2 regions of the Variovorax raffinosi genome follow, and region 2 is predicted to be linked to the other one. Evidence: riboswitches for the same ligand, from Rfam matches in the RefSeq annotation. Region 2 holds a riboswitch; the other holds the start of a gene.
The links. A riboswitch is a leader RNA that binds a small molecule or an ion and turns the genes downstream of it on or off. The one in region 2 is predicted to bind S-adenosylhomocysteine.
Positions count from the first base shown of each region.

Region 1: linked by a shared signal. The riboswitch ahead of metH (methionine synthase) and the one ahead of ahcY (adenosylhomocysteinase) in region 2 are both predicted to bind S-adenosylhomocysteine.

Region 1 covers NZ_JBPJZR010000022.1:35,449-38,858, reverse strand. The annotation lists gene metH (methionine synthase) at 1-1,910, opposite strand, end outside; S-adenosyl-L-homocysteine riboswitch at 1,978-2,053, opposite strand; gene ACSFB7_RS36485 (esterase/lipase family protein) at 2,187-3,236, shown strand; gene ACSFB7_RS36480 (lipase secretion chaperone) at 3,247-3,410, shown strand, end outside.
Region 2 covers NZ_JBPJZR010000007.1:290,148-293,557, reverse strand. The annotation lists gene ACSFB7_RS21995 (hypothetical protein) at 1-972, opposite strand, end outside; S-adenosyl-L-homocysteine riboswitch at 1,135-1,203, shown strand; gene ahcY (adenosylhomocysteinase) at 1,267-2,706, shown strand; gene ACSFB7_RS21985 (TlyA family RNA methyltransferase) at 2,715-3,410, shown strand, end outside.

The DNA of each region.
Region 1 (3,410 bases), on a different contig from region 2:
AACGGGCCGGCCAGGTCCCAGGTCTGGAAGAACGGGCCCCAGTCGATGTACTTGGCCAGCTCGGTGAGGTCGAAGTTCTTGAAGACGCGGCGGCCGATGAACTTGGGCACCGGCGGCGTGTAGTTCGACCAGTCAATGGGCGTCTTGTTGGCGCGCACCTTGGCCAGCGGCCACATCGGCACCTGCTTCTTGTTGGCGTGCTGGGTGCGCACCTTCTCGTAGTCGGCGTTGATCTCGTCGATGTACGCGGTGGCCTGGTCGCTCAGCAGCGACTGCGCCACGCTCACGCTGCGCGAGGCGTCGGGCACGTAGACCACGGGGCCTTCGTAGTGCGGCGCGATCTTCACGGCGGTGTGCACGCGGCTGGTGGTGGCGCCGCCGATCATCAGCGGGATCTTCTTGATGCGGAAATGGTCGTCGCGCTGCATCTCGCCGGCCACGTACTGCATTTCTTCGAGGCTCGGCGTGATCAGGCCCGACAGGCCCACGATGTCCGCGCCCTCGACCTTGGCACGCGCCAGGATTTCGTGGCACGGGACCATCACGCCCATGTTCACCACTTCGAAGTTGTTGCACTGGAGCACGACGGTCACGATGTTCTTTCCAATGTCATGCACGTCGCCCTTCACGGTGGCGATGATGATCTTGCCCTTGGTGCGCACGTCGCGGCCAGCGGCCTCGTCGCGCAGCTTTTCTTCCTCGATGTAGGGCAGCAGGTGGGCCACGGCAGACTTCATCACGCGCGCCGACTTCACCACCTGCGGCAGGAACATCTTGCCGGCGCCGAACAGGTCGCCCACGATGTTCATGCCATCCATGAGCGGGCCTTCGATCACGTGCAGCGGACGGCCGCCCTTGGCCAGGATCTGCTGGTAGGCCTCTTCGGTGTCCTCGACGATGAAGTCGGTGATGCCGTGCACCATGGCGTGCGACAGCCGCTGGTTGACGTGCACCGGGGCCTCGGGCGTGCCGCGCCATTCGAGGCGCTTGCTCTCGTCCTTGGCGCCGCTCTTGGCGGTCTCGGCGATCTCGACAAGGCGCTCGCCGGCATCGGGGCGGCGGTTGAGCACCACGTCTTCCACGCGCTCGCGCAGGATCGGCTCCAGGTCGTCGTACACGCCGACCATGCCGGCGTTGACGATGCCCATGTCCATGCCCGCCTGGATCGCGTGGTACAGGAACACGGTGTGGATGGCTTCGCGCATCGGGTCGTTGCCGCGGAAGCTGAAGCTCACGTTCGACACGCCGCCCGACACCTTGGCGCCCGGCAGGTTCTGCTTGATCCAGCGCACGGCTTCGATGAAGTCGACCGCGTAGTTGTCGTGCTCCTCGATGCCGGTGGCAATGGCGAAGATGTTCGGGTCGAAGATGATGTCTTCGGGCGGGAAGCCCACCTCGTCGACCAGGATGCGGTAGGCCCGCTCGCAGATCTCGATCTTGCGCGCGTAGGTGTCGGCCTGGCCCTTCTCGTCGAAGGCCATGACCACGGCGGCGGCGCCGTAGCGGCGCACCAGCTTCGCCTCGTGCTTGAACTTGTCCACGCCCTCCTTCATGGAGATGGAGTTGACGATGCCCTTGCCCTGGATGCAGCGCAGGCCGGCCTCGATCACGTCCCACTTGGAGCTGTCGACCATCACCGGCACGCGCGCGATGTCGGGCTCGCTGGCAATGAGGTTCAGGAAGCGGACCATGGCGACCTTGCTGTCGAGCATGGCCTCGTCCATGTTGATGTCGATGACCTGGGCGCCGTTCTCGACCTGCTGGCGCGCGACGGCCAGGGCCTCTTCGAACTGGCCGTTCAGGATCATCCGCGCGAAGGCCTTGGAGCCGGTGACGTTGGTGCGCTCGCCGATGTTGACGAACAGCGTGCCCGCGCCGATGGCGACCGGTTCGAGACCGGACAGCTTCATGGGAGGGGGAACAAAAGCGGAAGAGGGAGCGGGAATCTGGGACATGGCCTCACCTGCGGAAAAGTCAAACAGGCGAGCGTCGTTGTCGCCCCAAGCCTGACGGTTTGCCTCTGTGGCAAGCCGCTGCAACGCTCCTTGGGAAGTCGCGTATTTTAGGTCGATTCGGCCAGCCCCGGGGAAAACCCCAGTTTCCATTTCGGCGTCGATCCACAGAATGCGGCCACCGTTTCCGAACGAACGTTCGTGTTTTTCAACCAACGTAAGGGAGAGCGCCGAATGGCCAAGAAGTGGAATGCCCGGCTGCAGCATGCAGCAGCCCATCCGATGCGCGCCGTGGCGCTTTGCTGCGGCCTCATGGTCGCGGGAGCCCTGGCGCACAACGCCCATGCCGCCGCCAGCGGCAGCTCGACGCTGGTGCAGGCCCGGGCGACATCCGACGAGGCCAGGACCAGGTACCCGATCGTGCTGGTCCATGGCCTGCTGGGCTTCGACAACCTGCTGGGCGTCGACTACTTCTACGGCATTCCCGGCAAGCTGGCCGGCGCGGGCGCCAAGGTCTACGTGGCCCAGGTGTCGGGCACCAACACCTCGGAGATTCGCGGCGAGCAGTTGCTGCAGGAGCTCAAGACCATCCGCGTGCTGGAGAAGAACCCCACGCTCAAGTTCAACCTGATCGGCCATTCGCAGGGCGCGCCCACGGTGCGCTACGTTGCGGCGGTGGCTCCGGACATGATCGCCTCGGTCACCTCGGTGGGCGGTGCGAACGGCGGCTCGAAGGTGGCGGACCTGCTGGCCACGCTGCCCGATGGAAGCATCGCCCAAGGCGTGGCCGTGACCGCCATCGGACTGCTGACGAACGTGATCGGCTTCCTGTCGGGCAAGGACCCGAGCCAGTTGCCCGAAGTGCCCCTGAACGCCCTCGCCTCGCTGACCACCGCGGGCGGCGCGGCCTTCGACAAGAAATTCCCGCAGGGGCGCCCGGTCGCGGGCTCCTCATGCGACGTCAAGAGCGGCGCGGCCGTGGTCAACGGCGTGCGCTACTACTCGTGGTCGGGCGTCTCGACCGGCTTGAGCCTGTTCGACCCGAGCGATGCGGCCCTCTCGGCGCTGGGCACCCTCTTCTTCTTCGGCGAAGCCAACGACGGTCTGCTCGCGGCCTGCACCACCCGCTTGGGCACGCACCTGGGCGACTACCGCCAGAACCACCTGGACGAAGTCAACCAGGTGCTAGGCAACACCCACGGCAGCCAGTTTCCGTACTACGAGAAGAAGCCGCCGGACATCTTCAAGGACCAGGCCGCGCGGCTGAAAAGCGCGGGCCTCTGAGGGCGCGGGCATGCGCAGGCAGTGGGCTTTCTGGGCCGTCGGCGGGGCGCTGCTGATCGCGGTCGGCGGCGGCTGGTTCGCCGCCGGTCCTGAAGCGATCGACGCGCCGCAGGCGCCCGGTCGTGACGTGCTCGCCGCCGCAGCCGCGCCGAGCCCCGAGGCTCGCCCGGTGCA
Region 2 (3,410 bases):
GGTGCCGCCCACCGGAAGCGTCAGGATGCCGTAGCTGCCATCCGGGTTGGTGGCCGTTCGCACCGAGTTCGCGGTGTCGACGAGGTTGCTGCCCCAACTGCCCTCGGTCGATGCGCCCAGGCCGCGCGTGGTGGGCCAGTTGGGCGACTCGGGCAGGGCGATCCGCATGAACTGCACCGCCGGCGTGGTGCTCAGGCCCGCGCTCAGATAGACGTTCTGGCCCCCGATGCGCGCCATGCGGAAGTTCGCGGTTTCGTTCGCGTTGGCGGTGTTCGTCGCGACCCATGCGTCGTCGGTTCCAGCCGCGACCGTGTAGGTTCGCTTCGAGGCGGCGGGGCAGAGGTCGATCTTGTAGATCACGTTGTCGAAGCAGAACTCCAGCAGCGTGCCGCTGCCCGAAATGCGCATGGCGAGCATCTGCGAATCCGGGCCACCGGGACTGCGCGTGATGCCGAAGCGGTTGTAGGTGCCGTCCAGTTGCGATGCGGTGGTCACGAAGTCGCGTGCGGCCGCGAAGGGCTGTACGGCGTACGTGGCGGGGCTCGAATACGCCGTCTGGAACGGGAACGCACCGACGATGGCATCGGCCGTGACACGGAAGCGCGCCGTGTTCGCCGTAGTGGTGACGCGGCCGCTGGCAAAGACGTAGGTGCCCGGTTCGGTGAAGTCCTCGCTGAAGGAGCCGGATTCCGCCGCGCCGAGGTTGTCGGTCATCGTGTAGCTGCCAGCGTCGAAGTCGACCGACAGCGTCTGCTGCGTGCCGTTGGCCGCGTAGACGCGGTAGGTGCCGCTGCGCGCGTCGGTGTTGTCCTGTGCCTTGGCCATCGCAGGGGCCATCGCGACCTCCGCTTGCGGCTGGGCATTGCCAGCGGCAAGCGGGAGCCCGCCGCCCGGTGCACCGCCACCACCACCTCCGCAGGCCGCCAGCAAGGCGACCAGTCCGCAACCCGCGAGATATCTCGTCACTCTCATGTGGATCCCTCTTCTTTTCAGATGGGCTAGGCAGCGAGCCGGCTGGCTCCTGAACCGAACCCCGGGGAAATCGTAAAAAGAGGTGTCTGTAACGCCGAGGCTGACAAATGCCAGCCCAAACCCCCCGGCTTGGCTCGGCCTTGCGCCCCGTCTACAATCCGCCGTTCCGAGGAGCGTTGCAGCGCCATCAGGCGTGAGGCTCGGACCACATCGCAACCACGCTCACCCGCTGTTCTCGCGGTGAGTTTTTTCCCCGTACGCAGTGGCATCTTTCAAACCAGTTTTGGAGTTCTCATGAGCGCTGTTCTCAAGCCGACCCCCGTTTCGACCGTCAACCAGGCGATCGCCGACCTTTCCCTTGCCGCCTGGGGCCGCAAGGAAATCCGCATTGCGGAAACCGAAATGCCCGGCCTGATGGCCATCCGTGAAGAGTTCTCCAAGGGCCAGGCGCTCAAGGGCGCGCGCATCACGGGCTCGCTGCACATGACCATTCAAACGGCCGTGCTGATCGAGACGCTGCAAGCCCTGGGCGCCGAAGTGCGCTGGGCTTCGTGCAACATCTTCTCGACGCAGGACCACGCCGCCGCCGCCATCGCTGCCGCAGGCACGCCGGTGTTCGCCATCAAGGGCGAGTCGCTGACGGACTACTGGGAATACACGCACGCCATCTTCGACTTCGGCCCCAAGGGTTCGAAGGGTGAAGGCCCGAACATGATCCTGGACGACGGCGGCGACGCCACGCTCTTGATGCATCTGGGCCAACGCGCCGAGAAGGACCTGGGCGTGCTGGCCAACCCGACCAGCGAAGAAGAGCGCATCCTGTACGCCGCGATCAAGGCCAAGCTGGCTGTCGATTCGACCTGGTACACCCGCAAGTCCGCCGAAATCATCGGTGTGACCGAAGAAACCACCACGGGCGTGCACCGCCTGAACGAGATGAGCGCCAAGGGCACGCTGCTGTTCCGCGCCATCAACGTGAACGACTCGGTCACCAAGAGCAAGTTCGACAACCTGTACGGCTGCCGTGAATCGCTGGTGGACGGCATCAAGCGCGCAACCGACGTGATGATCGCCGGCAAGGTCGCTTGCGTGGCCGGCTACGGCGACGTGGGCAAGGGCTCGGCACAGGCACTGCGCGCACTGTCGGCGCAAGTGTGGGTGACCGAGATCGACCCGATCAACGCCCTGCAGGCCGCGATGGAAGGCTACAAGGTCGTGACCATGGAATATGCCGCCGACAAGGCCGACATCTTCGTGACGACCACCGGCAACAAGGACGTCATCACGCACGACACGATGGCCAAGATGAAGGACCAGGCCATCGTCTGCAACATCGGCCACTTCGACAACGAGATCGACGTCGCTTCGATCGAGAAGTACGAGTGGGAAGAAATCAAGCCGCAGGTCGACCACATCACCTTCCCGGACGGCAAGAAGATCATCCTGCTGGCCAAGGGCCGCCTGGTGAACCTGGGCTGCGGCACGGGCCACCCGAGCTTCGTGATGTCGTCGTCGTTCGCGAACCAGACCATCGCCCAGATCGAGCTGTTCACCAAGCCCGACGCCTACCAGGTCGGCAAGGTCTACGTGCTGCCCAAGCACCTGGACGAGAAGGTCGCACGCCTGCACCTGAAGAAGGTCGGCGCCATGCTGACCGAACTGACGGACTCGCAAGCAGCCTACATCGGCGTGAGCAAGAACGGCCCGTACAAGCCGGACACGTACCGCTACTGATCGGGCACATGCGCGCTGATCAACTGTTGGTGGAGCGCGGCCTTGCCGCGTCGCGTTCGCAGGCCGTGCGGCTGATTGCCGGCGGCATGCGCTGGCGCGACGCGGGCACGAGCGACGCGTGGCGCTCGGTCGTCAAGAACAAGGACGACGTGCCCGAGTCCGCCGAGCTGGAACTGGTCGATGCGGCCGAGGCGCGCTATGTGTCGCGCGGCGGCCTCAAGCTCGAAGGGGCACTGCAGGTCAGCGGGATCGATCCCGCCGGCAAGCTGTGCTTCGACGTGGGCCAGTCGACCGGCGGCTTCACCGATTGCCTGCTGCAGCGCGGCGCGACGAAGGTCGTGGGGGTCGATGTCGGCCACGGGCAACTGCATGCGAAGTTGCGCGAGGACGAGCGCGTGGTCGCCATCGAAGGTGTCAATGCGCGGGCCCTCTCGCCGGACGATCTGGAAGAAGAGGGCGAGTCGCGTTTCGACCTGATCGTTGGCGACCTGTCGTTCATCTCGCTCACGCTGGTGCTGCCGGCTGTCGTCGAGTTTTTGGCCGATGACGGCCGCCTGCTCCTGCTGGTCAAGCCGCAGTTCGAACTGCAGCCCGGACAGGTCGGCAAAGGCGGTATCGTGCGCGACGAGTCGATGTATGCGGTGGTCGAAAAGCGCCTGCGCGACGCCTGCGAGGCGCTCGATCTGCGCGTGCTGCAGTGGTTC